Spirosoma aureum: one gene and its partner. Each later gene encodes a partner of the first gene's protein in a complex. Links are inferred from orthologs where the notes say so. Each region holds a gene or a part of one and is shown on either strand. Other genes may lie near its edges. The genes, in order: meaB and scpA.

Region 1 (15,266 bases):
TCGACTGATAAATTGGCCGCGATAGCTATTCAGAAATGGATTTCGTTCGTAAACTTCAACGGTCTGGAGGCCTGGGCTGAATACCGACGGACGAACCTGCCGGTTATTCCGCAGAGTATTCAGGTGCCTGACAACAAACGTCCAGTGCGGTTTTTCTACCCCAATACGGAGTCTGGTTCAAATACGGCCAACGTAACCGCTCAGGGCAATATTGACGCATTTGCGACGAAACTGTTCTGGGACGTAGACTAAACGACCCGGATCGTTTTCTGAAAAGGAGGCTCATCAATTTGATGACCTCCTTTTTTTTGCCAGAAGCTGTTTACCACCGTTTAGCTGGCGACAGAACATGACCGATTTAGGCGGTTAGTACAAAACTAATTTTGAAACCAATAAGGATGTTCTCTACTACAGTTGATTAACTTTAGAGAGACACAATTTAAACTGATTAAAAATTTCACTGATAATAAAGTAAGTAGTAATTCTGGCGCTATTATTGTAGGGTTTTTAGAAATAATAGAATTGCGAGTTCGATTAGGTTATCCTCATCAAGGTGTCTGATCTTATTTGTTGATTGAGAAAAAAACAAAAAAACGAGCCGACAATGTCAGCCCGTTTTTCGCATTACGCTTTATCCAACTATTAAATTATTCTAAAATGAAGCATCTTACCCGATGGCCGAATCGATTTGGCCATTGAGATTGGGTATATGCGGCTACAAAGAACCTATCCTTTCTAACAGGCTAACATACCGTCGAATAAATAAAGTCCCTGAGTACATTGCAGACCACTAATCGGTTTACAAAAAGTATAGCTATTAATATATTTAATATAATTATTATGTGTTTATGGTGATGCCAATGCGTAGTATTTACTAAGCGGTAGTTACTGATTTATAGCGAAAATATCTTATTTTTTAACCAAATGGTCTTATTGCAGGACTAGTCGTTTCGCTGAAAATAGCTACTACATACCCACATATCAGCGATCTGAAAGACAAACCTTTTCGGGAAATCCAAGTTATTCTAAACACAAATAGTACTCAACGCCATGGAAAACGACACGAAAGACGTAAAGCGCGACGATGCGCAAATTAACGGACGGACCAAAGGCCCTTTTGGTTCGGATGACGCCGATGTCGATCGGCGCGAACAGGATAATAAACATCAGTACGAGCAGGAAAACTCCGCCAACGGTCTGGATAGTCAGCAAGTTCGTGGAGGGCAGGATGGCCGCAATGATCGTGCCATTGGAAGTACGGATATGGATGGTAAAAATGGTATTCTGCGTATGGGCGATCAGGATAACAGTACCATGGAGGTAACGCAGGAGGGCATTGATACTGCTGTTGGCGATCAGGGAAAAACAAACACGGCTATGGTCGATGTAACTACGAGCGGCCCCGACGATTATGCCTCTGCCGACAAAGTAGATACTCCTGAAGCACAGAAAGAAGCTAAGAAACAGGACGATAAAGCAAAAGCTGACGAGTCTGCTGATGACTCGCAGGAGGAAACCGATCACGATATTGCGCATACGGGGACCGATCTTAACAATCAGCCAACTTACTGATATAGTCAACGAATACTGATTGTGTAATGAGTTCTCGATTGAGCAGATTACCGATCACATTACTAACTCAACACTAAACCAACAACGTTATGAGCGTAAGTAGTAAAAGCCGCAAAGAAAGCACGGAGTCGTATGCTGCTCAGCAGATGCACAATACAATGGGCATTGCTCCTGAATTGGCACAACTGAACGATAAGAATCTGGATAACGAATTGCCATCTCGAGTCGCATCCAGTAGCGATACCGATGTGCCGGGTGATGTTGAGGAGGCCGAGGCACGGGCAGCGACCGAAGATAATCAGCCTACCGCTGCCGATGTCGAAGAAGCAAAGCGAGCGTCTTGGGGACAGCCGCCATTGTCTGTCGATGCCGACGACGCATCAACCGATGAAGACAATCCAATGACGGCCTATCAGCAGCCAACAAACGACACTACCGTATCGGATTCCGGAAAAGTAGCCGATGCTGACTGGAACCGTAGCACGTCGGAAAGCTCAGTTCCCGTAAATCGGACCGATGAGCCAGACCGGACTCTGGGAAATTCATAGGGATTAATTTTAAGTGAAATGTAGGGCGAACCGATGGTTCGCCTTTTTTTGTGGTAGAAATGTAAACTCAATGTATTTGTGGTCAATAATACAGTAACTCATCATTCCTGGCTTCTTTACCTGATTCGCTGGCCTGCACTGACAGTGAGCCTGTTATTGATCGCTTTACTGTCACATCTGGGTTACCTGCCACTCGATACGAGTTCTGACGAGCCGCGCCGGGCATTGGTAGCGCTCGAAATGATACTATCGGGCGATTACATTACCCCAACGCTGAACGGTGAATTGTACTTTAATAAACCACCGCTTTACAACTGGATTATTATCGCTTCTTATAAGCTCTTTGGCAGTTACTCGTCGTTTACGCTGCGGCTGCCGATGGTAGTTGCCTTGTTGCTGTTTGGCCTGACAATATTCGGCTTCGTACGGCGATACATGCCCGTTCGCGCTGATCGCTCAACAATGATCGCTTTCGTTGTGGCGATGATGGTACTGACGAATGGCCGGGTTCTGATTTACGACTCGCTCTGGAGCTCAATTGACATCCCCTTTGCCTGGTTGACCTATTCGGCAATGATGCTGGTTTATCATTTTGATCAACGCCGTAACTATTGGGCCTTGTTTCTGGCCACCTACACGCTGACAGCTCTTGGTTTTCTAACAAAAGGCTTACCATCGCTTGTATTTCAGGGGCTTACGCTGATGAGTTGGTTTGTTTATACCCGCCAGTTCCGACGGTTGTGGCATCCTGCTCATTTTGTAGGTATTAGCTTATTTCTTCTCATTACGGGGAGTTATTACGTTGCTTATTTTAGCCGAAATCAGATTCCGTTGGAAAACGTAGCCAGCGTTCTATTCGACGAAAGCACAAAACGGACAGTGGTTACATTTGGTGTAGGGGAGACGCTGCTCCATCTGTTTACGTTTCCGTTTGAGATGATTTATCATTTCGTGCCCTATCTTTTACTAATCTGTTTACCTTTTCGTCGGGGTAGCCTGGCTCAGATTAAAGCAGAGTCCTTTATTGCGTTTAATGCGATCATATTTCTGGCCAATGTGCTAGTTTACTGGTCATCGCCACAGGTCTATGCACGCTATCTTATTGGTTTGTTACCACTTTTGTTTACGGTGTTAGCCTATTTCTATTACGAAAAAAGTACACCAGCTCATTCGCCACGCAAATGGGTCGAATGGATTTGGCTGGTACTAACTGGTATTGTTACCATAGGCTGCTGGGTAGCCGTTTTTCATCCTAAAACGCGCGTAGTCGATGGTATAATCTGGAAAACGGGCCTAGTTTTTATCCTGCTGGCGGCCAGTGCCTGGTGGTTGTGGCAGGATACCGAAAACCGGCTCGGACGAATGTTACTGGTGATGGTTGTAGTGCGAATCGGAATCAACTGGATAGCCTTGCCAGGTCGGCTGGCGTCCCGACAGTTTTATAAAAATGAATCGGAACGTATTGCCCGAAAAACGATCGGTTCACCCTTGTATGGCTATCGGGAAACGATTGGCAGTACCGGGGCAACGGATGTAAATTCGTTTCACATTGCTGCGCTTAGAGGAGAGATTCTCCGAAAGACGGATCGTAAACTGGCCAATGCGTATTATATCGCCGATTCGGTTAGCTTGCTGGGTGAACGTTATGAGACCATCGATACGATGCGTCTGTTTGACCGCCATCCTGCCCGGTTAGTGCGTTTTACGGACCGCTGATGTGTCGTCTTTAACAAGTCGGTTTAGTGTATAGCAAACTAGGTGATTCGCTAGTTTTTTCTGCCCGTTACTGGCCAGCAAACTGCCTAAATTCAGTTCATAAATACGGCTGGCCTTCAACTCATTGATCATTAAAGAGACTGTTTTACGGTCAGCGGATAATTTAACAGCTGCAACGGCTACCGTATGAACATCCATCTGTGGTGAACCATAGGCTCGATGGTACTCGTAATAATAACTCTTGAATCGATAATTGGCCAGATCACGGGCTGTGGCTTCATCAAGCGGTTGCGTAAACGTCAGGTCGAAACCGGTGGTCGTTAACTTCATGCCAAGAATGTCTAGTGGAACGCCGGCAGCTGCACCTTTATACCGGATTCGCTGTATGCCCCGATCGCCAAGCCAGCCGTGATCGGTCTGACCAAGCCACAAACTGCCGTCGGGGGCGAAAGCCAGTCGGTTATTACCAATCCGGAGTGGAATTTTTCCCCCAGCCTTGTCGTAGAATGGAATGCAGGCCCCTTGTATTTGCCCGTCTACTTCGTCGGGCAGTATGCGGATAAGGCGCGAAAAATCCATTTCACCCACAAAGAGGTGTCCGGCAAATGGGCCAAATTTACCGCCTGTATTATCCGTAACCAGTTGCGTTGGCGAGTGAGCCATGACCTCATGCGGAAAAGAAATTGATTCAACCGTACGCATGCTATCCAGGGTTTTTACGGACAACGTCAGTGGGTCAATGTCGGGGAACCCCGGTCGCCAGACCAGACTGGCCGGATGGCCATAGAATTTACCTTCTTCCACGTGAAATAACTTGCTGGTTCCGAGCCAGTCGCCCTGATTATCGGTAACGTATAGCCGCCCCTGTGCGTCGAATCCAAGGCCATTGGGCGACCGGAAACCACTGGCATAGGGCTTTACCTTGCCATCGGGCGTAATCTGCATAACCCAGCCCCGATAAGGTACGCAGGCATACATGCGTCCCTGTCGCCCAAGCGCGTCATACTGCCCACGCACTTCGTCGCGGATACCAGCTCCATTCGACGCTGTATTCAGGCTGATGTATAAGTTTCCTTTCGTATCGCGCACAGGCCCAAACGCAAACTCATGATAATTACCCGACATGCCGAACTGATCCGTTACGGTTTCATATTGGTCGGCCAGACCATCGCCGTTTGTGTCGGTGATGCGTGTCAGTTCAGGTCGTTGAATAACTAATAACTGATTATTACTAACGGCAACAACGCCCAGAGGGTCGTGCAAACCTTCGGCGAAGAGCTTCCAGACCTTTGTTTTTGGGTTGTAAAGCATTACCTCGCCCCGATGGAAACAAGCCGCCAGTCGTCCATCGGGTAAAAAAGACAGACCACCTGTTTCAGCCACCAGACCCGGTGGCGTAGGAATGGTTTCGACTTCGTAATAATCAGTTATGGTATCAGCCGGTGCCGAAGTTACAAGCAAGGCCGAGAGAAGAAGGGTAGCAAGCATGGTTTTGGAGGGTGCTGGAGGCATACAATCAGCTATGCAGCCATTTTAAAGCTGATGGCCTACCTCCTGTAAGTTTAGAGCGTTGACACGGTTAGAGAGAACTGACGCGTTCCGTTGGGTAGCTGAATCGCTCCGTTCTGCACTCGACCGACCGAGGGTTTGAAATGGATGCCGGGCTGGGACGTTGTGACAAAAGTGACGGGCTGTTTTGATGGACTAAGCGTAAAGATTCGGACAAGCCCCCGCCCGCTCGCCATTGGTTTGATCAATTCCCGAATTTCGACACCGTTGACGATATACCGGAACTCAGGATATTGGTTGATCAATCGATAGCCTTTAAATTGGGGTACTTCCTGCTTTGTTGTACCGATTTTCCAGGGAAAGCCGCCCGTATCCCGAAAATAGATGTCGCCAACCAGTTTCGTAAATCGTTGCCCCTTGCCATCCCACTGCTCCGTATTATCCACAAAGCCACCCGACCAGGCATAACGCAACCGGCACTGCCCAGCATCGAACACATATGACTGACCACCTTCGGGACCGGGCAAACCTACCGCAATAGCTGCAGGGCCGCAATCGGGCATGAATGTTCGGTACACAGCGGGTAATTGTAGAGAATAAGGATGGCCGGACGCTGCCGCGTGATGGTGGGCTGCTTCGGCTGTCCGCTCGGGGTTCGGAAGGTTCCGATCCGTTTCGGGAGCGGGGAGAAGTTTCGGTTGATTTGTAGCGTAAATGACGCCATACATGATCGAACCATGTCCGGGGTAGGTACACACAAACGGATAAGCCCCTTCGGCCAGTGTGACGGTGAGCGAGTCGGAGTTGCCCGGCTCAATGCTCGTTGTATGCGCCAGTACATCATCCATGACCGGCACATGATGCTGAGCCGGACCTTTAGCGCCCAGAGCAAGGGCAAACTCAACCACCCGCAGACGTGAGTTTGGCCGCGTTACAACGAGATTATGGGCCATGTCGTCTTTGTTCTGAAAAATGAGCCGAAGGCGTGTATTCGGTTTAACGATAAGCCGTTTCTGGTCAAACTGTAGGCCGCCCGATGAGGTGATCGTGATCAATGTATCTCGTTGAGCAGAAGCTGCCATTGTAGACAGCAGAAAGCTAACAAGGAATAGAAATCTGTGCATGAGTGTAAAAATAAAAAAGAAGTAAGCAGGTTGCTGTTGTCGATAGGTGGTTCGCCGTGATTAGTCGTTGCGCAGTAGTTAACGGTTCACTTAATAGAGTAATTAATGGCTTCTTTGTCAGTAAATTATGTGTTTAGCTGTTCGGTTTGCCTGATCGACATTTTTATTTCATTGCTTGCACTACAATCCGTTCGACACAGCTCACTAAAGGCTGGAATCCAGCAAAGCCTGTACGGCCGGAACGGGCAGTAAGGTACCTGCTTTTACCTTAGTTTCGATGGTTTCCAGCCGCTCGCGCATACCTGCCTGGGCGTAAAACCGGGCATTCAGTTCGTGCTGTATCAACGAGCGAAACCAGGTTAATTGCTGCTCCTGTCTCCGTTGTTTACGATAGCCATTCGCTGTGGTTAGCTGCTGGTATTCCAGAATCGTTTGCCAGATGGCCGCTATGCCATCGCCAGTCAGGGCCGAGCAGGTCAGTACGGGCGGAAACCAGCCTGTGCCGGTAGGCGGGAAGAGATGTAAGGCATTCTGGTAATCGACCTGGGCACGCCGGGCGTGCGCTATATTATCGTCGTCGGCTTTGGTAATGGTCAGTGCATCGGCTAGCTCCATGATGCCACGTTTCATGCCCTGGAGTTCGTCGCCTGCTCCTGCCAGCATCAACAGCAGAAAGAAATCAACCATACCATGAACAACCGTTTCTGATTGCCCTACGCCAACCGTTTCAACCAAAATGATATCAAATCCGGCGGCTTCGCACAAAAGAATGGTTTCGCGCGTGCGTTGCGCCACACCCCCCAGTGCGTCGCCTGCTGGCGAAGGACGAATGTAAGCGTCTGGATTCATGGACAACGTTTCCATGCGGGTTTTGTCGCCAAGTAAGCTTCCGCCCGAGCGTTGACTGGTGGGGTCAACGGCCAGCACCGCCAGTCGATGGCCAAGTTCGGTCAGGTGTTTACCCAACGCTTCGATGAATGTGCTTTTACCAACGCCCGGTACACCCGTAATGCCGACCCGAATGGATGATTCTGAACGTGAACTGGCCGTTTGAGCGACTACGTTTGCCAGCACCTCCTGTGCCAGCGCCTGATCGTCGGAGCGTCGGCTTTCGATGAGCGTAATGGCCCGGCTCAACAGGAGCCGATCTCCGGCCAGGATACCATTGGCGTATTGATTGGAAGATAGTCGATTACGCATGTATCTTATAAAATCTGGTCGACTAACGAAAAAAATGGTTGGAGCTCAGTGGTCCGTTCAGTTAGCCATAGCATATGCATCTCTGCTTTCTGGGCTACGTTGATCAAGGCAATGGTTTTGAGTCGAAGATTTTGACCACGCAAGGCTGACATCGGCTCAATAGATATACCCATACCTGCTTCTACCAACCGCAAAACCGTACCCGAATAAGCCGATTCGTAGGCAATATGCGGCAGAAAACCATGCTGTTGGCACATCGCCTGAATGCTTTCGACATAGCCACTTCCTTCAGACTGGGGTGGCAAGATAAATGAGTCGTGGGTAAAAACAGAGAGATTCGAAAAGGATTCCGGACTTACAGGATGATTTTCGGGCAGGATCACTACGAAGTTCTCGGTGTAAACAACCCGGCTACTGATAGCTGGTGGGGCGATGATGTTAGGCGAAAATCCTACATCTATTTCCCGGTTCAGGAGTGCTTCCATCTGAAAGCGATTGGGCGTCTCCATCAGGATTGCCCGCAGATCAGGCGTTTTCTCACGAATACTGACCAGCAACTTTGGCAGAATCGACTGCATGGCCGAACTGGCATGGCCAATCCGAATCTCGCCCGCTTCGCCCCGATGAATTTGGGCCGTTCGTCGAAAAGCCTGTTCCAATTGTTCAAGCAAACGACCTGCTTCCTGTTGCAGGTAGATACCCGCCGGCGTTAAGGCAACGTTGCGTTTATCACGCTTGAATAGCAAGGCACCGACTTCACGCTCCAGCTGCTGAATCTGCCGACTCAGGGCAGGTTGGGCAATGAAGACGTTTTCGGCAGTCTTTCGGTAATTTAGTGTACTGGCTAAAGCCAGAAAATGCCTGAGCTGGTAGATATCCACTGATGCGATTTTGCTATCAATTCATCAAAATTAAGCATTTCCGTGTATCAAAATTAAGTTCTTCATTTGTCGCAGAATGACACCAACAAACTCCCCGTCAGGTAGCTAATGCCATGAATGATTCATTAATTGCTGCTTACTCTTCCGAGACATTTCGCCGGCAGGCACACGCGCTGGTCGATTTATTGGCAGATCATCTCGATACAGCTGAAAAGGCCGAACAACCCGTTTTGCCCTATGCTGAACCCGATGAACAGTTGGCCTACTGGGAAGCCGATTTTCAGAAGCCAGCCAATGATGATCCGTTGCCTTTACTAGCCGACATCGTGCAGCGATCCATCCATTTACACAATCCTCGATTTATGGGGCATCAGGTTGCCCCTCCACTGCCTCTGGCGGCTATGACCGGCATGTTGACCGGCTTGCTTAATAACGGGATGGCAGTATATGAAATGGGGATGACGGCCAACGCGCTCGAACGCATTGTAACCCAGTGGCTCGCCCGGAAAATGAATTTTGGTGATAATGCCAGTGGTGTGCTAACCTCGGGAGGAACTCTCGCAAACCTGACAGCCCTGCTCACAGCCCGTGCCGTAACGGCCCCTACAGACGTCTGGGAAGCAGGCCATACTACCCGGTTAGCGATTATGGTTTCTGAAGAAGCCCACTATTGTGTAGATCGGGCCGCCCGAATTATGGGGCTCGGTAGCGAAGGCATTATCAAAATTCCGACAAATGATCGTTTTCAGATGCGAACCGAGTTGCTGGAGAACTATCTGGAGCAGGCAAAAGCCGCAGGATTAACGGTTTTTGCCGTTGTGGGTAGTGCCTGTTCAACCTCGACAGGCTCGTACGATAATCTGGTAGCCATCGCCAATTTCTGTCAGAAACACAAGTTGTGGTTCCATGTGGACGGGGCGCATGGTGGGGCTGTCGTACTTTCGAATAAGTACCGGTCCCTGGTTCAGGGTATCGAACGTGCCGATTCGGTAGTGATCGATTTCCACAAAATGATGATGATTCCCGCGCTGGTGACGGCAGTTCTTTACCAGCGTGACGCCGACTCGTACCAGACATTTCAGCAAAAAGCGCAGTACCTCTGGGCCGATGCCACGGCAAAAGATTGGTTCAATTCGGGTAAGCGGGCTTTTGAGTGTACCAAACTGATGATGAGCGTGAAAATATATACTGTTTTACGAACGTATGGTGAAGAAATCTTTACGGCCAACGTCGAAACACTTTACGGGCTGGCACAGCGTTTTGCCAATCTGGTACGACACCGGCCTGACTTCGAACTCGCCGTTGAGCCAGAAAGCAATATCGTATGTTTTCGGTATTTAGGCGGTGCGCATATGCCCGCCGAACTTGATGCACTGAATACGCGACTCCGCGATCGGTTATTGAAAAATGGCCGGGTTTACATCGTACAAACGACATTACGGGGCCGGGTTTACCTGCGAGTATCGCTGATGAACCCACTAACAACAGACGTTCAACTGGAGGAGTTGCTTGAGCAGATCCATCAAATAAGTGTCAATTACCTCCCTACTCTCTAGGTTAGTCCCATCTGATTCTTGCAATTAACGCCCTTTCAAATCGTCGGGTGTTGTAATCTTGATATTCTCGTACGATCCTTCGATGAGCGTAATCGGAAAGCCAGAATACTCCATTACGCTGGCGCAATCGGTAAAAAATGGTTGTTCCTCGGCCTTAAACGCTTGCCGGAATAAACCCAGCCGGAAGGTTTGAGGAGTTTGTATCAGGCGATACAGACTTCGGTCAACAGCTTTGCTGCTTCCGTTGGCATCGACAACTCGTACCGAATCCTTCACGGAAACGCAGGTCACGGCTGATCCCGTTTGGGCGGCTGTCGCGAAGCTGGTACTAATGATATCCGGCGTAATAAACGGCCGAACACCGTCGTGAACAGCGACCAATCCTTCATCGGACACAATGGCAGCCAGCCCGTTACGAACGGATTGGAAACGAGTGGCTCCACCCGTAACGGTCTGAATCGAAGGATGAAAATTATGTTGATCACAGAGGGCATCCCAGACCATTTGATCACGGGAAGGGAGTACCAGAATGATCTGAGAAGCAGGGATTACGGCCAGAAACTGTTCGAGTGTGTGTTGAAGAATGGGCTTGCCGCCGAGCAATAGAAACTGCTTGGGTACATCGGATTTCATCCGGCTGCCGCTTCCGCCGGCAACAATAATCGCAAAATGGTGATGGTTTGGCGCGTTGGTGCCTGAATTCGTCATAACAAAATGAGGGGCCATAAAGCCCCTCAAAAGTACTTACCAGGTGATTGACTCACCAACTAATTGCCTTAAAGAATTAGCATCGCGTCGCCGTAGCTGAAAAAGCGATATTTTTCTTTGATTGCTACTTCGTATGCGTGTTTGATCAGTTCATGCCCACCGAACGCACTGGTCATCATAATCAGGATCGACTCTGGCAGGTGCAGACTGGTCAGCAGTGAGTTTGCGATTTTGAAGTCGTATGGAGGAAAGATAAATTTATCGGTCCAGCCTTCAACGGGCTTCAGGCGGCTGTTGGCCGATACCGACGATTCAATGGCTTTAAGCGATGTGGTGCCAACAGCACAAACACGTTTGCCGCCATCGAGGGCTGTATTGACAATTTGAGCCGCATCTTCGGGAATACGATAGTTTTCTGAGTCGGTTTTGTGCTTGGTGAGGTCTTCAACGTCAACCTGACGGAAGGTGCCCAGGCCGACGTGTAGGGTGATGGGGGCAAAATGAATGCCTTTAATTTCCATCCGCTTCATCATGGCTCGCGTAAAATGCAAACCAGCCGTCGGGGCAGCTACTGCACCAACGTGTTCAGCAAAAACTGTTTGGTAAAGATCACGGTCAGAAAGCTCAGCATCGCGATTGATCTCGCGGGGAAGTGGGGTTTCGCCCAGTTCATCAACTGCTTTCATAAACTCTTCATGATTGCCATCGAAGAGGAACCGGATCGTGCGGCCGCGTGATGTTGTATTGTCGATCACTTCGGCTACCAGATCACTATCACCGAAATAGAGTTTATTTCCAACGCGGATTTTGCGGGCTGGATCGACTAATACGTCCCAGAGCTTCATCTCACGGTTGAGTTCGCGCAGCAAAAAAACTTCGATTTTAGCACCAGTCTTCTCTTTATTGCCGTATAATCTTGCCGGAAATACTTTTGTATTGTTGATGACCATCACGTCGCCGTCACCGAAATAACTCAGTATATCCGAAAACTGCTTGTGCTCAATGGTTTTTGTTTTACGGTCAACAACCATTAACCGTGATTCACCCCGCTCAACTGGGTATTTGGCAATTAAACTTTCGGGCAAATCAAATTTAAACTCGGATAACTTCATGGCGTATCAGTACGGAAAAGAACAGCGCGTTTTTGTGTAAAGGCCGCAAATATAGTGTAAAACCCGGAAAATTTGACATGTTCCGGGTTGTTTTCTTGCAAATATGATCAAAAACATTTATCAGCTGGCCGGTAAATGCGCAATTGGCTCAACAGAACCTTGTGTATTTACCTCCCGGCGGTCGACTATGTTGAACTTTGCCATTAATTCAGACGACACTTCGTTGGCATAAGTCCCCTGCGCCGAAACAAATACACCTTTCAAGCCGCCATTCGTAGTAATGGCATACAAGGTCATTTCATCACCGGGATCGGACGTGCCTTCGAAACGGTGAAATTCGTCTACGTTAAATTCTTCACCGCTTAATTTGGTTTCGGTGCTTTTTTCGATCAAAAAATCTTTCTTGGGAGCAAACTCATGCGTGTAGCCACGGCTGCGCAGGTCCTCCATCGCTTCAGTAAGGGTCTCAAAATGTTTCATAGCGTTGTAAGGAGTTGTGTTTATATAGAACACGAAAACGAAGGGATAGTTTTTGCATTCGCCATCGAATCGATTGGCCTCAATCTTGCACAGTTGAGTAAAAGATTAGTTAGATTATACTTCAGTGTATAGGTTAAGACTTCTGTTTGGGTTTAGGTTCATGCTGTGGTGGCAGGGACCTAAACTCAAACAGAAGACTAATAAGTAAAAAAATGAACAGTCAGCCTGTATATAGCGTGAACGTATGAATTGATTGACCGTCTGTAAGATCTTATGCCAATGAATAGTTTCGTCAAAAGAGCCTGCCGACTGCTTGCATTAGTTTGTTGCCTGTCGGCCTGCAATACGTTGGATCCTGAATTTAACGCGTCGGTTTTTCCCGGCCGCATCCAGTTTTTGGCTAATCGACAGTACCCGGAAGGGGTTGCTTATTCGCCCGCGCTCGATAAATTTCTGATCAGTTCAATCACTCAGGGAAAAGTTGGAACGGTCGATCAGAATGGTCGCTACATCGATATAAGCCCAATTGCTGACGATGCGATGCTCATCAGTGCGATTGGTATTAAAGTACGGGAAGGGAAACTCTATGTCTGCAATGGTGATTTGGGCGTATCAACCAAAAGCAAGCCGGAAACGACAGGCAAAACAGCTGGCTTGTTTGTGTATGATCTTGCCACAGGTCAAAATATCAAGCGGGTCGATCTGACCCAGTGGTTCCCGAATTCTGCTCATTTTGCCAATGATGTAGCTTTTGACCCTAGCGGAAACGCGTACGTTACGGACTCGTTTTCCCCGGTGATTTATAAAGTCCCCGCCGATTCAACTCAACCCAGCATACTGGTCAATTCTCCCTTGTTTACTGGAAGCCAGGGCTTTAATCTGAATGGTATTGTCTATCATCCCGACAAATTTCTGATTGTGGCCAAATCCAACGAAGGGAGCTTATACCGGGTTGATCTGAATAAACCGACCCTCCCTCAGCAGATAACCGGTCCAACATTGCTCAATGCCGATGGTATGGTTCTCTATAACAACGAGTTGTATATCGTCAATAATCGTAATCGGGTTTCGCGGGTGCGTAGTTCCGATGGATGGAATACATTCACTGTTGTGGAGACCGACACCAGTGGTTATGATCAGGCAACGACCAGTGCAGAGGTTAATGGTAAGATTTTCACGCTGAATGCCCGCATCGGTGAGGTAAATGCTGCCGTAGCGGCCAAGAATCCCAATCAACTTCAGGCGAATGAGTATAGTATTCAGCAATTCAAACCGAGAGAAGGAGGCAATTAGAAACGTCAGCTATAAAACGGGGAATGGGTAATTGAGGTGAATTCTACCTCAATTACCCATTCCCCGTTTTAGCTATTAACCAGATCAATCGGGCAGAACCTTTATCATGATGTCCTTGTAAAAGACTTTGCTTTTCGGGTCGTGGCCTTGCAGGGCAACCGTGCCCGTACTAAGCTTTTTCATTGACTTGCCCGTACTAATGCTGTCGGGTTCCATATACTCATTGATCGTCTTGTCATTGACCTTGATCGTTACTTTTTTGCCCTGCACAATGATGTGTTCGGTATACCATTCATTGTCTTTGACAAACACCTCTTTTACGTCCTGAAGCCCATAAACGCTACCCGTTTTACGCCAGTCGGTGTGGCTCTGGTTCACCTGGATTTCGTATCCTTTGGAGGGCCATCCTGATGGCTGATAGGCCGTATGAATAAACATACCCGAGTTTGAGCCAGGCGTTGTCATGACCTGTGCTTTCCACTCAAAATTTTTGAAATCGTGATTATGAACAGGCCCTTCATAGAACAAGTGAGCGCGGGGGCCTGCCACAACAATGGCACCGTCCTGAACACTAAACGTTGCCGGGCTCTCCTCGGTGACTTTCCAGCCATTGAATGTTTTGCCGTCAAAAATGCTAACCCAACCGTCGGCTGCCGGACGAATAGTCAGATTCATAAAAATTCCGGCTAATCCGATTGCCAGAATAAACGAAAGTTTTCTCATGTGATAGAGTAACATGTTTAGGAGTACTTAGGTAAGAAGAAATGAGCCAATCTTTACTCTCCGGTCAGCAAAAAAGATAAGAAGTCTTCCACCTGATAGCGTCATAGTCAGACAGGAAATGAACTGTTAAACAGTCTGCTTCCAACAAGCGTTACAATGTCTTATGCTATGTGCGACACGTTATGAAAAAAGGATGGATCATTGCCCTGGCCATATTGCTGGCCGGTGTAATCGGGGGGTACAGTTGGTATAGTAAACTCAAAAGCAACGCTGCCGCTGAGAACGGCCCTTACGATAATACGCTCAAACCCCGACTTGAACTTAGTCGGTTTGATTTTACGGACATTAGTGACGATGTGATTACAATGAACATGTACATGCTGGTCGACAATCCGCTTCCTGTCGGATTTAAAGCTCGCCAGCTTGACTATACGTTTTATATTGCCGATACGCCTGTGGTCGTTGACTCCTACAAAAAGCCGATTGAGGTCAAATCAGGGGATAGTACGCTCATTGTTATGCCCGCTAAACTATTCAGCAAGAAACTAACGAAGGTACTGGAAACACTGGAGCGCAGGAATATTGACAGTACTACCTACAAAATACGGGCTTCGTTTGCGCTTGATGTACCGATTCTGGGTGAAAAAACGTTCGCTGCCACAACCGAGCGACGGTTACCGACGTACCACATTCCAACGATTAAGATTGAGGATATTGATTTCGGAAAACTTGGCTTCAAGCGGGCAGATGTAGCCGCGAAAGTTAATGTGAGGAATAAGAATAAATTTCCGTACAATTTTACGGACACTCATTATACGGTCACGATCGATGGAAAGCAGATTGC
Region 2 (15,272 bases), 1.4 Mb from region 1 along the record:
AGTTTATGGACCTAATTCCATTTTCGCGTTAAAAGGCCATACTAAACAATTTCAGGGATTGTTGATGTGGCAATTCTTCGATAAGGAAGCTCACCAGGCACCTGGCTATAATACGGGTACGTATCTGGGCGCGAAAAAAGTATTTAACCTGGAAGCTGGGTTTATTACGCAGAAAAACGCAATGGTACGCGTAGACGCACCCGGCGATACGACTTATCAGAACATGAACCTGTGGTCGATTGCTTCGTTTCTGGATATGCCCCTGAATCGGGAAAAAGGAACGGCCCTTAACGCCTATCTTGGCTATTTTCATACCGATTACGGAACAAATTATCTTCGTTTCAACGGTGCGATGAATCCTGCCAGTGATATTGTTACCGCGCAACGGCCCGGTGCATTGGGTGGCACCCAGGGTAATGCGTTCCCAATGTTCGGAACGGGTAGTGTGGTATATGGTCAGTTTGGCTACCTCCTGAAACGAGATCTGTTTGGGCCCGGTAATGGCACGCTCATGCCTTACGTACAGGCTCAGATCGCTACTTATCAGCGGGTAACAAGTACGCTTGGCGTTTACAATGTCGGCGTCAATTACCTGATTAAAGGCCACAACGGTAAGCTTACACTCGATTACCAGAACCGACCTTACTACGAGCCATCAACGGGCACTTCACAAATTTCGTCGGGTGGTCGACGTGGCCAGCTGATATTGCAGTACCAAGTGTTTATTTAGTGCCTGAAACTCAATAAGTCCCCGTCGGAAGATCATCTGGCGGGGACTTATTTTATAAGTTGGTCAGCGTTTCCTGCGCTTCGGTTGCAGTTAGCTCTTTGCCATATAAGGGCGCGTTAGGCTCTAGCTTTCGCCCTCCTTCGCGGAGTGAACCCGCATCGATGGGGGCAAAGCCTATAGCCCGAATCAAGTCTGAAACGATGGATTTAGCGTTTAAATCATTCCCGGCAATGAAGATCGCCCGGCGTTCGGCTTCGGGTTTCGAAACGTCGCCCAGTTCAGCTAAATGCTTATACCAGATTGTATTGAAGGCTTTAACCAGTCGGGTATCGGGTAGGCGCCGGGCGACTTCCTCGCTCGATGTTGACTCGCCCAGGTCAATAACGCTGCCACCCGTGCCGTAGGGATTCATGGCATCGATCACCACTTTATTCGCAACCAGATCGGGGTGGGGGAGTGCTTCGGGTGATCGCCAGGGAACCGCCAGCAAGACAATTTCACCGAAAGCGGCTGCATTGTCAACGGTTTCGGCATGGGCCTGTGGGCCTAGTTCATCAATAATATCTTTCAATGATTCGGGACCGCGCGAGTTGCTTAAGGCAACTTCGTGACCTGCCTTGATAAGCAAACGGGCGATTGTATGGCCGATGTTACCGGCCCCGATTACTCCAATTTTCATAATACGTCGGGAATTAGTTCGTAATGAGCTAACATGAAAAGAGGGGGTAATGGTGCAGATTTCTGAGGATAACTTATTTGGTAACGGGTCGGGGATTTTCTGTTGCCACTCCCTTTGAGCTACTAGATAGTGATAACGACCGGAGCTGGATATAGAGATCAGCGGAATAAGTGCTACCGGTATCGTTAGCCTGAAGGGAGTATCGGCCTGGATAAAGCATCGTTAGCCGTTTACGAACATTAGCCAGCCCCAGCCCACTCGTAGCCGACTTTTGAGTTTCTGGTTTACTGTTCGACACATGCAAATGAAGTCGCTCAGCCAGTAACTGAACGGAAATTGTGACCCAGGCTTTTTTTGTGGTGTTCTCTACACCATGCTTAAAGGCATTTTCGACAAATGTGATCAGAATAAACGGGGCGATTTGCAGCGGTTTATCAATCGCATCGGGTAGCTCTATCGTTAACGAAAGGCGTTTTCCCGTTCGTAGCTTTTCCAATGCCACATAGTCGCGTATGAAATCCAGCTCTCTGGTAAGCGGTACCAAGGCTTCGCTGGTTTCGTAAAGTGTATACCGCATCATGCCCGATAGCTGCTGCACAATTTGAGCGGCTCGCGGGTTCTCTTCTTCGGTCAGGGCGTAGATGCTGTTCAGCACATTGAACAGAAAATGAGGATTAACCTGACTTTTAAGATAATTGTATTCCAGTTGAGTCTGGAGAATCTGCCGACGGTAAGCTGCTACACCAGCCCACAACAGGAGCGGAAAAAGCGTCATTAGCATCGGAAAACGCACCAGCCGCATCAGTGTATTGAAGGAGAACAGCGTTTGCCAGTACTGGTCTTTATGCTGGATAAAGTGATAGGCTGCACCTGAAAAGTCATCGACATTTGTGTACTGGTAGACCTGAATGGCTGTTACAAAATAATAGGTATACGTAAGCCAGTAATAAGCCAATAGGCCAGGTAGCAGGAAAATAAGCCTGGTCCCAACGCTTCGGAATAGCCAGACCAACAGATAATACTGAATGGCAACCCCAATCACTTCACGCCCGTAAGCAGCCCAGATACCTATTGTAAATCCTCCCTGTCCAAACCAGGATAGGTAGAAAATGCCCACCAATGCACCAATACCAACCAGCAGCAAGGCATGAAACAGAAGCCGTATATAACCCCGGTATCGGATTTCGTTCGTGAGCAGGTTTAGTAGCATTGGCTGATTGATTTAAGACAAAGATTTTGCTCATGTCCGGCTTAAGCAAATACATTCGCTGGATGTCGATAGATTATCGTTGAAATAACTGGCGATGGATTCATCGAAAAAAAAAGCATGTTCATCGAAAAAAGTAGACCAACGTTTATCAGTAGGCCAATTTTGGCCATCATCTAGTAAACGAAACGCTTCCGATGCCCAACTTACGTTTTTTACTGCTCTGGTTTCTGCTCCTAACTACACTTGTGTTGAAGGCACAGCCTAATTGCGAGTGCGTCCATAATTTTGATGCTATTGTCAGGAAAGTTCAACTCAATTATGCCGGTTTTATGGATAAGACCAACGGAAAGAAACAGATAGCCTATAATCGGCTGTGCGATAGCCTTCGTACGGTGGCCGCCCGCACGACTGTTGAGGGGACCTGTTTTGATTTGCTGACTGCCTACACGTTATTTTTCCAGGATCGGCATCTGCAACTGGGCAATTATCAAACCGCCAAACTACCCAGAAACTACGAACCACTAACGCTGGCTAAGGCTCGGCAGCTGACGAGTAATGCCCGCAGAGATGAGCCAGTGGGCATTTGGCGTAGCGAGAATGGTAAGGTTGAGGTTGCTATTTTGCATCAGCCAGGCCGCTCCCCCAATGGATTCGATTATCAGGGTATTGTGCTAAGCAGTCAGGACACGACTATTCGGCCGGGGCTGGAGTTGTTCAGAGCCAAGCGTCATGGGCAATCCTATTTCGTAAAAGCCATCTTGTCTGGACGCAGTAATCACCAGCACCCAACAAAGCAGCATGGCAATATTTTCTACGCCTATTGGGGGATGACCCTTATTCGTGAATTTCCGTTTACGTCAACAGCCGCTGAACAGGCCGAACTCGCTGCCAATCGGGTCAACAACGGTTTTTACATAAAACCCCTGGCCAACGACGTAGCCCTGATCAGCTTGCGCCGTGGTTTTTCGCTCTCCGATAAGGTCATGGATTCGGTGCTGCGCTATCATGAGCCTATGCTTAGCCAAACCCCCAACCTGATTATCGACCTGCGCGACAACGGAGGAGGGAACAATACCTGGGAAAAACTCTTGCCCTACGTTTATTCGAAGCCTGTTACGTGGCCGGGAGGGTGGCTCATGCGATCGTCGGTCGATAACATCCAGATGATCGAACGGGATTCGGGGTACTATACGCCAGCCCAGTGGGCCAAAGAAAAGTTATTCGTGGAAAAGTTGAAGCAACACATGGGGGAACTGGTCAATAATGGAAGTGCTGATGTAACGATAAAACTCGACAATATTCGCCCAAATCCCCGTCGTGTGGTCGTGCTTATCAACGATGTGTGCGCCAGTAGCTCAGAGTTTATCATTCAGATTGCCAAGCAGAGCCCCGGTGTTTCGGTGATGGGTAGTCCCACGTCGGGTATGATGGATTACGGCGATCTACGACACCCGCTACCGCTTCCCTGCCCCGACTTACGATTGGTCATTCCGATGGCCAAATCGCCCTGGACCGACACGGCTCCTATCGATCCAACGGGTATTCTGCCCGATATCAGCCTGGCTCACCTGCCTGAATCAGAGTGGCTGGACGTAGCCGTAAAGCAGCTCCAGTCTGGAAAGTTGCCTGCCAAGCCGTAATAGCTAGGCCACCAACCACCGTCGAATCTGGTCCTTTACCGTATCCCGATAGCTTGACCCAATAACCAGATCACGGCCATTAGTGAGTATTACGGAATTTCCTTCGACCGTTTTGACGTGCTTCAACTGAACCAGAAATGAACGATTAATGCGTAAAAAGCGATCAGAAGGCAGGTTTTCGGTTAGTTTGTTCATCGTAAGATTCGTGACGAGAAACCGATCTGCCAGAAAAACCTTGATGTAGTCGCCCAGGGCTTCGGCCATGATGATGTCATCGAATCGAATTTGCTCCAGCTTTTTATCCGTTTTCAGATAGATGAATTCATTCGTAAGCTCAGGCCCCGGTTGATCCGCTACGACTGGAGTGGAAAGGGGCATAATACCCACTTTCGTTTGTGGGAATCGCTCTTTGACCCGGCCGATGGCTTTCAGAAAACGGTCGAACGGAATGGGCTTGAGCAAGTAATCGGTTATACCAAAATCAAATCCGTCGAGTGCATGATTGGGATTGGCCGTTGTCAGAATTATGGCGGGATGAGGGGTCGGGTAGGCCCGCAAAAATTCAATGCCCGTCATTTCGGGCATATTGATGTCCAACAGAATAAGATCGGCCTGGAGGGCGGGCAATTGCTCAAATGCTTCAATGGCATCGTCGAATGTGGCAATTAATTGAAGCGATGGTACACGACGAACATACTTTTCGAGTAGCTCCTGCGCCAGTGGCTCGTCTTCAATAATGACGCAACGGAGATTAGCTATAACCATCTTAATTTTGATCTTTCATCAACTCGCTCAGAATCTTCTGGGCAGCAATCGAAATGACGGTTCCCGGCCCGAAAACGCCTTTAACACCCGCGTCATACAGAAACTGATAATCCTGTGCCGGAATAACACCCCCGGCAATAACCAGAATATCGTCGCGGCCAATCTTTTTCAGTTCGTCGATGAGTTGTGGCACCAATGTTTTGTGGCCCGCTGCCAGGCTCGATACGCCCACAATATGCACATCGTTTTCGGCAGCTTGTCGGGCTACTTCGGCGGGTGTCTGGAACAGCGGTCCCATATCAACATCGAAGCCCAGATCGGCGAAGCTTGTCGCAATGATCTTGGCACCCCGATCGTGGCCATCCTGCCCCATTTTGGCAACCAGAATCCGGGGCCGTCGACCGTCGAGTTCGGCGAAGCGATCACTCATCTCACGGGCTAACCGGAAGTTCTCATCATCCGATACTTCGGCCGAGTAAATACCCGATACAGCACGGATCGTGGCCTTATGGCGGCCAAATGCTTTTTCCATAGCGTCAGAAATTTCACCCAGCGTGGCGCGTTGTCGGGCGGCCTCAACAGCAAGGGTCAGTAGATTTGTTCCGGTATTCGGTAACCGGTTCCCGGCTGCTTCTGTAAGTGCTGCAAGCGCGGCTTTTACCCGATCATTGTCGCGAGTTGCCTTGACTCGTTCCAGCCGTTGAATCTGGGATTCCCGCACAGCCTGATTGTCAATGTTGAGAAGTTCGATCGGGGTGTCAGATGCAGGTTTGTAGCGATTTACGCCCACAATCACGTCTTTACCACCGTCAATCCGGGCTTGCTTCCGGGCGGCTGCTTCTTCAATGCGTAGTTTGGGCAAACCCGTTTCAATAGCTTTGGTCATGCCGCCCAATTGCTCGACTTCGTCAATCAGTGCCCAGGCCTTTTCGGCTAATTCTTTTGTTAGAAATTCAACGTAGTAAGAGCCGCCCCACGGATCGACTACACGGGTTATATCGGTTTCGTACTGGAGATAAAGCTGCGTGTTTCGGGCAATGCGGGCCGAAAAATCAGTTGGTAGGGCAATGGCCTCATCCAGTGAGTTCGTGTGTAAACTCTGCGTACCACCCAGTACGGCGGCCAGCGCTTCGATCGTTGTTCGGGCCACATTGTTGAACGGGTCCTGCTCGGTCAGGCTGTAGCCGGAGGTTTGGCAGTGAGTTCGCAGCGCCAGTGATTTTGAATTTTTAGGGTCAAACTGTTTCACTAGTTTTGCCCAGAGAAGCCTACCTGCCCGTAGTTTGGCGATCTCCATAAAGTGGTTCATGCCGATACCCCAGAAGAACGACAAACGGGGCGCAAAATCGTCGATGCCCATACCCACGCGTAACCCTGTACGAATGTATTCGAGCCCGTCTGCGAGCGTATAGGCCAGTTCGAGCTGAGCCGGTGCACCCGCTTCGTGCATATGATAGCCGCTGATACTGATGGAGTTGAATCGGGGCATATGCTGACTCGTGTACGCGAAAATATCACCAACGATTCGCATCGACGGTTCAGGCGGGTAGATGTAGGTGTTCCGGACCATAAACTCTTTCAGAATATCGTTCTGGATCGTGCCGGATAGTTTTTCGGATGGAACGCCCTGTTCTTCGGCCGCCACGATAAAAAACGCCATAATCGGTAATACGGCCCCATTCATCGTCATCGACACCGACATCTGATCGAGTGGAATCTGGTCGAACAGAATCTTCATGTCTTCCACTGAATCAATGGCTACCCCAGCTTTACCTACGTCGCCTACTACGCGTGGGTGGTCGGAATCGTAGCCCCGGTGCGTGGCCAGATCGAACGCAACCGATAAGCCTTTTTGACCGGCTGCGAGGTTTCGCCGGTAGAACGCGTTCGATTCTTCGGCGGTTGAAAAGCCTGCGTATTGCCGGATTGTCCAGGGTTGGCGGACATACATACTCGCGTATGGCCCACGCAGAAACGGCGGAATTCCAGCCGCATAATTCAGGTGTTTCGCGTCATCGATATCGTCAGCCGAAAAATGAGGTTTGAGCCTGATACCTTCAGCGGTGGGGAAGGTGTTAGGCTGTTGAGTGAGGTTTGGTGACGGCTCGCACTGAACGGGCAACTGAGTTTGTATCTTGCTGAAGTCGGGTTTCATAGATCGGTGCGTTTACTCAAATTCGGCAGCTAATCGGCGGTCGGGTAATAAACTTGCTGACGTTTCTGACGACTGATTCAGTTGATTCATGATCTCATCGGATCGAAACTTCGTGACGCCAACCAATACTTTACCAGCCCTTATTGCGTCGACTTTAGCCTGATAGGCTTGCTCAATTTCGCCGGCAATAAACCCATCGGTAAATGCTCTTTCAAATCCTCCCCGTTTTTCAACCGCCAGAAACAATGCCCACGCTGATTCGACCAGCTGCTGGGTCAGATTTTCGATGTAGTATGAACCCGCAGCCGGATCAGCGACTTTGTTTAAATAGCTTTCTTCTTTTAGCAGGATCGATATATTTCGGGCAATGCGGTCGGCAAACTCATGATCGGATGTTAAGCCTGAAACCGTATCGTAGGGATGAACAGTCAGGGCATCACAGCCGCCCATCACAGCCGCCATTGTTTCGGTTGTTGCCCGTAATAAATTGGCGTAAGGCGTAACGGCTGCGTCGTAGAACGTAGAGGTTTGGCAGTGAATAAACAACGATGACTGAACTGACCCATAAGCTGTAAGAAATCGAACCAGCAGGACACGCAGGGCACGAAGCTTGGCGATCTCCATGAAATAATGGGTGCCAACCGATACGGACAGCAGCGTTTTGGACACGAGCTGTTCAATCGTCAAGCCCAGATCAGTCAGATGGTCGTACTGGTCGGCGAGTGATGCCAGCAGAAAGGCCAGTTCCTGCGTAGCCGTCGCACCGGCATTGTGGAATAAATGGCTATTAGCGCAGATTGTTCGGAACTGAGGTGAATCAAAGGTGGCTTTCGTGACATCGGCTACCGTCTGATAACCAGCGCCAACGGGTTGGCCGGATTGTAGCCATTGTGCCATCGGATCAGTGAGTAAGCCACCCCTTAGTTGATAAGGCGCAACGGTTTTCAATGAGTCAACGAATGCCGTCGGGTCGTTGGTTTTGAAAAAAACAGGGTTGTCACTTAATTTAATTCCATTCAGCAGCCACGATAAATCAATAGCAGCCGATGGCAGGTTAAGAATAAGCGCATCGGCCCCGCGATTGATCGAATCACGTAAAATTATACTGTCAGTTCGTTCGTTGGTGATTTGTCGCTCCGGCACATTGAGCCAGCCTGGAACTTGCTTTTGTACTGCCTGTATCGTTTCGAGCGGCAGACTATTCAGATCATCGGCTGTGTAATAGGGTTCAACAACAAAACCCTCGTCAGTGGGCCAACGGAGGCTCTCATACGGAGAATTGCCAGTACTAGTGCTCTTCAGTTCTTTCTGAACCTGCATCAGCCAGGCAGACTTGTCGGCGTCCGGAAAGAGGTCACTCAAAAGTGGCTCCATTGAATAATTATAAAGTGCGTAAGTAAAAGTAGTATTTTCTCTTTTCGGGGACAAAAACGCTTTCTTATCCCCTTAGGTAACAAGTCTGTTGCATTATTCAAAGGGATTACTGTAAGTCATTGACGTTCCGTCTGAAACAATTAATTTTAGCTTAATGAATGATAGGGTAGGCGTTATGGTTCAAAAAAAACGCCATCCGGCCCGGTAGTTTCGGTCAGATTATTCCCTACATTTGTCTCCCTTTTTTGGCGACACCAACGTAACAGAAATGTACTCCCGTGAATGTAACTACCCAGACAACCATGCAGCGTGAAGTGATGACGGTATGGAATCGCTGTCTGAGCGTTATTCGGGAGATTGTACCCGAACAAAGCTTCAATACATGGTTTGAGCCAATTGTGCCCCTTCGGCTCAGCGGTAATGTACTGACGATTCAGGTCCCGAGTGAATTTTTTTACGAGTGGCTCGAAGAAAACTTCGTTCATGCCCTGCGTAAAGCGCTGGATACGGCCATTGGTCGTGATGGGCAACTGGAGTATTCAATCATCGTCGACAAAGGCAATGAGCAAAATCGCCCGTTGACGGTTAATGTGCCAACGACAAAATCACCCCAGACATCCAAACCCGACAACGTCAACCCAGACATTTTAAAAAGCCCATTCCAGCTTAAAGACCTCGATTCGCTCACACTCGACTCATATCTGAATCCCACCTATACCTTCGACAATTATGTGGAGGGAGATTGCAATCGATTGGCGCGGCAGGCTGGCTATGCCGTGGCCGAACGTCCGGGCATTACGTCGTTCAACCCGCTTATGATTCACGGGGGAGTGGGGCTTGGCAAAACACATCTGGTTCAGGCAATTGGGAACTACATCAAGAATAACAACCAGAACAAGTTTGTTCTCTATGTAACGTCGGAGAAGTTCACCAACCAGTTTCTGAATGCTATCCGTAGCGATGGGATACGCGATTTTACAGCGTTCTATATGCAGGTGGATGTGCTCGTGATTGACGATGTTCAGTTTTTACAGAAAAAAGAGAAGACGCAGGAAATTTTCTTCCATATCTTCAACCACCTCCATCAGTCTGGTAAACAGATTATCATGACCTCCGACCGTGCTCCGCGGGCACTGGATGGATTGGAAGATCGGCTGCTGTCGCGGTTTAAATGGGGGCTTTCGGCCGATCTACAGACGCCCGATCTGGAAACGCGTATTGCCATTATTCAGAAAAAACTTCAGGCTGAAGGTATTTATATCGAAGATACCGTGATTGAATATCTGGCTCATAGTGTGAATACTAACGTTCGTGAGCTAGAAGGTGTTATTGTTTCGCTGATGGCGCAGGCATCGCTGAACCGGCGCGAAATCGATCTTGAACTGGCCAAGCATACGCTTCGCAACATCGTCGTAGATTCGGAACGTGAAGTCACGATCGATTCAGTTCAGGAGACTGTTGCTGGGTTTTTTAACGTAACAATCGCCGATCTGAAGGCCAAGAGCCGCAAACGTGAACTGGTTTATCCGCGTCAGGTGGCTATGTATCTGGCCAAAGAAAAAACGGATCTGTCACTCAAATCGATCGGCTATCATTTCGGTGGGCGCGACCATAGCACCGTTATTCACGCCATTCAGACAATCAGCGATCAGGTGTCTAAAAATGCCGAAACCCGCGCTTCGATCGAAAAGCTGAAGGCGCTTTTTAAATAGGCGATTCACAGCCTATAGCAGGCGCAGTATAATCGATGAGCCAACTCTCTTCCCGCCAACCTGCTGACTCTATAATGCCAACATTTGTGCCTCGGCAGCAACTGAATGCCGCTGCCTGGGATGCCTGTGTGCTGGCATCAACACAACGAATCGTTTATGGCTATTCGTGGTATCTGGATGCTGTGTTGCCAGCTCCCGACTGGTGCTGGATGGGGTTAGTTGTATATGATGAGCGAGGAAATTATCGGGCAGTAATGCCTGTGCCACTTCGCCGGAAGCAGGTTGCCGGAATATTGCATCCGTGGGTCGTTCATCAGCCCTTTTTCTGCCAGTTCCTGTCTGTTTTTAGCCTGGATACGTCCCTTGATCCCGCTCTTTTTTTACAAGCGATTCAGAATCGGTTTCGCTATGGATCTTCATTAAGCCTGAATGTATCGAAACCACTTTCCTGTGAGGCACAAACACTTACCACACACGTACTTGACTTGTCAGTCGGTTACGACGCTGTGTTTCGTCAATATTCGTCCGATCGCCGGATAAATCTGCGTCGGGCCGAAGCCGCCAACTGGACCATTAGTGACTCATCCGATTTGAATCCGTTACTTGGGCTGTTTCGCCTGAACCATGCTGATACCATTCGGGGTGGTGTAGCTGATTGGGCGTATACGATTTTTGCCAATCTTGGGGATGAGTTAGTAAAGCGAGGATTTGGCATTTTGCGGTATGCCATGCAGGAAGGGCGCATTGAAGCGGGGGCCTTGTTTGTGCGGGAAGGCAATCGAATTATTTACCTGTTTAATGCGGCATCGGAGACAGGACGAAAAAAAAATGCCCGGACGCTACTGATCGATCAGGTCATCCGGGACTATGCAGGTCAGAAGCTCGTGTTCGATTTCGAAAGCCCGGAGAAGCAATCTATTGCAAGCTTCTATGAGAGCTTCGGCTCGACCAGAGAGTCGTTTTATTCCTTTCGATGGAGCCGACTAACGGCATTCGAGCGAGTGTTAGTTCGCTTAAGTCGTCTGGTCACGTTAAAAAAAATGTAATGCAGGCTTCTAATAATATTTCAGTTGCTGTTTCAGGCCAACATTACGTTTCAGGTCCATTACCATCGAGCCAACCCACAAATCAACCTCAACTTTAACTGGAACCTTGTTGGCGTCATCAGACACAAAAATACGGATCGATTCTTCGTCTTTAAATAATTTGTTCTGAGGTAGAACAGGGTTGAGCTTCAGGACATTAATTTTGCCAGATTTCGTTTTTATAACATCCTTCCCACGGTAACGAACCTTCATGTTGTAGACCGTATCATCGTAGAAAGCGGGCAGCTCAATGACTTGCCCATTGTTGATACGGCTAAAATCAAACGTTCGCAGGAAATAGTAACCACTAATGAAATCATGGACGTTATCAGGGACCTTAAACACATCGCGTTCGGTACGTTCTTCCGCTTTCACCGTGTTGGCTTCGTGGTTAAACGTAATGTTTTCCTCTTTGCGATAATTGTTTTCCTGAAGGTTGCTATAGAACTTTTGAGGAAGAATGGCCGAGGTGTCGATGTATGAGCGCCAGGTATCACGAATACGCGTTACGAGATCGAAAGCGCCAACCGTACGCCCGTCTACATTGACGCGATAACAGGGCCGTTCATTGACCTTGTAAACCGTTGGACTAACGTCTACAATAGCTTCGGCCGCGTTCAGAAACCCGTAGTGAACCCGGTATTCAAGATGTTCGCCCGGTCCAAAGCTGGTATTGACCACACGCCGGTAAGCGTTCAGGGTCGAAAAACCAGTTCCCAAAATGGAGATGATACCAAGGCCAATTAAGTACTTCTTCATAGGAACAACCGCCCACTTCGGGCATCGTTTATAAAGATGGATAAGTTTGTTTAAGAAAAGTCAGATACCGTTTAAAGTCTCCGCCAAATTTATGCTCAAATTCCTGCCGGAAGCGATTTTGCTGCTTTCTATAGGTCAGATAACCAATAAAATACGCATTATTCGGTAGGTTTAGTTTGTCCCAACGTCGTTTTTTTATTGAACGTATCGCGCCCTTGCTCCGTTCGTCGGTAATTGTATCCGACGAGACAACAATCTGCCGGATGGTTTGCCACTTCAATGAGTCTTTAACCGCAACAACCGTTGTAATGTTAAATGTTCGGTAAAGACTATCGAGCATTTGGGTTCCACGCAGGATGTGTTGGTCATACCGTTCATAAAACGCTTTCGTGGCCAAATAGTCACGGTAGGGCGTTGAATTTATGCCATATTTCTGAGCCAGAAAGCGCAATGCGCCGTACTCGCCCACAAAATCAGCCAGATTCTCGTTGTATTCTAAACTGTTTTTGACGAACAATGTCCCGTGTGTCAATTCGTGAATAATCAGTTCTGCCAGACTTCCAACCGGTCGGTCCAGAAAACTGGACAGGATCGGATCATTCAAAAATCCTAAAGTCGACCAGGCCGATACTTCACCTATACGCGTATCGAGGCCTTCTCGTTTCAATTCGGCAACTGTTGAATCGGCCCGATCTTTTTCGAAAAAACCTTTATACGAAAATGTGCCAATTATCGGGAAATGCCATTGTCGGGCAACAAGTTGGTAGGGTTCTGCCGCCGTAATGACCCATAGGATTGGGTTTCCATACTGGTCATAGAAGGATTCATAGCTACCTGACTTATCTAACCCAAGCGAGTCAATTGCAAAACGTTTAATTTCGCGGATAAGTTCTATTTTTCGTTTTAATGAGTCCGGATAAGTCCTATCGGCCAGAACTTCATCAACAGGCTTTGTATTCCATAAAATGCGGAGCTGACCACGGGCCTGCATCCATCCATAACTGACCAATTCCCGCTGCCATATACCAAAGACAACCAAAATCAATAGTACCCCTAACGCAATCTTTTTCCACATACAAAATCGGGGAATCCGACTACAAACATACAAGATCCAGTCGATAGTAGGCAATGGGCAGTAACAATGGGCCTTTGCCAACTGAATACTGCCCACTGTTGACTGTTTACTGCCTACTTTATTTAAGCCAGCAACCGCCCCTGCAATACAGGCCGATCATCTTTTATGGCTGAGTTGAGAATAGCCAGGCTTTTCCTGAATTCGACCTTGACCGTGTCTTTGTCGAAGTTGCAGGTTATGGTCTCGTAGTGGGCTGTTTCAATAAACCGCACAGTCAACACAAAGGTGTTGGGGTCGGTCCAGGTGCCGCTGGAAGCAATTTTGGTCTGAGTTTCGCCCGGAATCAATGTTGGTGTCAATTTTAGCGGCAGTGCAGAAAGGTCGGTTTCTTTCTCGACCCAGCGACCCATGCCGCAGTTGATGCGGTGTTCGCCCTTATCGTCCTGAATTCTGAAAATGCCGCCGTCTTTCCCAAAATTCAGTGAGACCGCTTTGACATGGAGGGCATTTTCGGCAATGTTAAACGTTTTATTGTCAATCTGCGCGATGATTGGCGAAGTCGACTGCACATTCTGTAAAGGAAGTGCCAACGACGTTAGCTTCTGTTTCAAGTCAGTCTGTGCTTTCGCATCCGCTGGCAGTGCTTTATCTTTTACGGCTCCCAGAATGTGGTTCCAGACATTGTCCAGAACGGCCTGCATATCGCCAGTTTCGCTTGTGATCGCAACAACCATATCTACTTTGGGCAGAACGATACAGTATTGTCCGTAGGCACCATCGCCCCGGTAGGCATCATTCCGACAGCGCCAGAATTGATAACCATAACCCTGTAGCCAGTCATTTTCTTCTTTTTTTCGCGATCCGCCTTTTGACTGGATTTCGAATTTGGTTGCGTCCTCAATCCAGTTGGCGGGCAGTATTTTCTTGCCATTCCAGACGCCTTTTTGCAGATAAAGCTGTCCGAATTTGGCGATGTCTTCGGTTTTGACTCTCAATCCCCATCCGCCGGTGTTAATGCCTTGTGGATTGACTTCCCAGTCTGCTCCTTCGATACCCAGCGGGTCGAAAAGGCGAGGCTTCAGATAAGCCAGCACAGTTTGGCCGGTAAGTTTCTGAACAATGGCCGACAGCATGTAGGTGGCTATGCTGTTATAAAGGAAAAATGTTCCAGGCTGATGCTCAACCGGCTGGGCCAGAAATGCTTTCGCCCAGTTCTTTTCGGCGCGAACAGCAGGCTCTTTATCATGACCGGTCGACATTGTGAGCAAGTCTTTCACACGCATAGCTGCCAGATTCTCGCTGACCGTAGCCGGAACATCGTCCGGGAAAAACTTGATGACTTTATCGTCGACCGTCAGGCGTTTTTCGGTAACGGCCATGCCAACGGCTGTTGATGTAAAGCTTTTACTCAGCGAATAGAGCGTGTGTTTGAGGTCAGGTGCATAGGGAGCCCACCAGCCTTCGGCTACTACGTTGCCATGACGCAGCACCATCATACTATGTACGTTTAGTTTCTGCGTTTCGACAGCATTGGCAAAATTCAGCAAACCTGCCGATGATATGCCCTGTGCTTCGGGCGTACTGCGGAGAAGCCTGGTTGTGCCTTTTGCCCATACCTCGCCGGGAAGCGATGAGAGGAGGCCAATACCCGCGGCACCAAAACCTAATTGTTTCAGAAAAAGCCTACGATTGAGCTGCATACGTTCTTAGATAAAAGTATGCAGCCAAAAGCCGGGCCTGAACCGATTCTCCTTTTCAGGGCAATAAAAATACGGTTAATGTTTTGGAGCCATGAGCACCAATCACCAGCGACTGTTCAATGTCGGCGGTTTTGGATGGGCCCGCAATGAACGTTCCGAATCCTGTACTGGTGTCGATAAGCCGGTAAGCTTCGTGCATGTTGCCAACGAGGTTCTTTTCTGACAATACGATCGATAGATTGAGCGTGATGAAGGGCATGGCACGGATACCGATCGCTGTTTCATCGAGCCAGATCGCTGCATTTTCGGCAACGCCAACAATGCCTTGCAGGACAATCAGATGAAGATCATCTAAAAGGCGGAGATCCTCCTGCGGGGTAAAATTGCT

What was found.
Region 2: the proteins of meaB (region 1) and scpA are in contact, whole or in part, in a crystal structure (PDB 8DPB), measured with the Methylorubrum extorquens proteins. The link is inferred for Spirosoma aureum from one-to-one orthologs. Residues at the interface, in SOR26638.1 of Methylorubrum extorquens: Arg20, Ala21, Ala24, Arg25, Thr28, Ser32, Arg33, Arg34, His37, Thr98, Gly99, Gly100, Ser101, Ile102, Leu103, Lys106, Thr107, Ala110, Ala113, Ile114, Asp115, Arg116, Ala118, Phe119, Ile120, Arg121, Pro122, Pro124; in SOR27001.1 of Methylorubrum extorquens: Glu577, Glu578, Asn579, Asp580, Gly581, Arg582, Arg583, Arg585, His596, Ala604, Ser605, Ala608, Asp609, Gly611, Phe612, Asp613, Val614, Asp615, Ile616, Gly617, Pro618, Leu619, Glu625, Arg628, Gln629, Val631, Glu632, Asn633, Asp634, Glu661.

What each region holds. Positions count from the first base shown.
Region 1 is NZ_CP050063.1:3,031,656-3,046,921, forward strand. The notes cover bases 5,672-8,566. They hold meaB (methylmalonyl Co-A mutase-associated GTPase MeaB), read right to left. Parts: upstream 7,670-8,566; coding sequence 6,674-7,669; downstream 5,672-6,673. Other genes in these bases: G8759_RS11980 (plastocyanin/azurin family copper-binding protein), read right to left, coding at 5,672-6,469; G8759_RS11990 (LysR substrate-binding domain-containing protein), read right to left, coding at 7,675-8,550. Outside these bases: G8759_RS11955 (SusD/RagB family nutrient-binding outer membrane lipoprotein), read left to right, coding at 1-252; G8759_RS11960 (hypothetical protein), read left to right, coding at 1,051-1,572; G8759_RS11965 (hypothetical protein), read left to right, coding at 1,662-2,120; G8759_RS11970 (ArnT family glycosyltransferase), read left to right, coding at 2,199-3,836; G8759_RS11975 (PQQ-dependent sugar dehydrogenase), read right to left, coding at 3,813-5,324; more of G8759_RS11980, read right to left, coding at 5,399-5,671; G8759_RS11995 (pyridoxal phosphate-dependent decarboxylase family protein), read left to right, coding at 8,664-10,106; G8759_RS12000 (2-C-methyl-D-erythritol 4-phosphate cytidylyltransferase), read right to left, coding at 10,131-10,814; tRNA preQ1(34) S-adenosylmethionine ribosyltransferase-isomerase QueA, read right to left, coding at 10,883-11,926; G8759_RS12010 (hypothetical protein), read right to left, coding at 12,047-12,406; G8759_RS12015 (SMP-30/gluconolactonase/LRE family protein), read left to right, coding at 12,686-13,699; G8759_RS12020 (3-keto-disaccharide hydrolase), read right to left, coding at 13,784-14,422; G8759_RS12025 (LEA type 2 family protein), read left to right, coding at 14,605-15,266. UniProt on the Escherichia coli protein: Binds and hydrolyzes GTP. Likely functions as a G-protein chaperone that assists AdoCbl cofactor delivery to the methylmalonyl-CoA mutase (MCM) ScpA and reactivation of the enzyme during catalysis.
Region 2 is NZ_CP050063.1:1,583,004-1,598,275, forward strand. Bases 4,603-7,503 are described here. They hold scpA (methylmalonyl-CoA mutase), read right to left. Parts: upstream 7,180-7,503; coding sequence 5,026-7,179; downstream 4,603-5,025. Other genes in these bases: G8759_RS06445 (LytR/AlgR family response regulator transcription factor), read right to left, coding at 4,603-5,024; G8759_RS06455 (methylmalonyl-CoA mutase family protein), read right to left, coding at 7,192-7,503. In the rest of the region: G8759_RS06425 (hypothetical protein), read left to right, coding at 1-730; G8759_RS06430 (NADPH-dependent F420 reductase), read right to left, coding at 783-1,409; G8759_RS06435 (sensor histidine kinase), read right to left, coding at 1,483-2,619; G8759_RS06440 (S41 family peptidase), read left to right, coding at 2,814-4,259; more of G8759_RS06445, read right to left, coding at 4,263-4,602; more of G8759_RS06455, read right to left, coding at 7,504-8,553; chromosomal replication initiator protein DnaA, read left to right, coding at 8,856-10,265; G8759_RS06465 (GNAT family N-acetyltransferase), read left to right, coding at 10,340-11,311; G8759_RS06470 (DUF3108 domain-containing protein), read right to left, coding at 11,321-12,109; G8759_RS06475 (aminopeptidase), read right to left, coding at 12,138-13,184; G8759_RS06480 (serine hydrolase domain-containing protein), read right to left, coding at 13,307-14,884; G8759_RS06485 (LutC/YkgG family protein), read right to left, coding at 14,940-15,272. UniProt on the Escherichia coli protein: Catalyzes the interconversion of succinyl-CoA and methylmalonyl-CoA. Could be part of a pathway that converts succinate to propionate.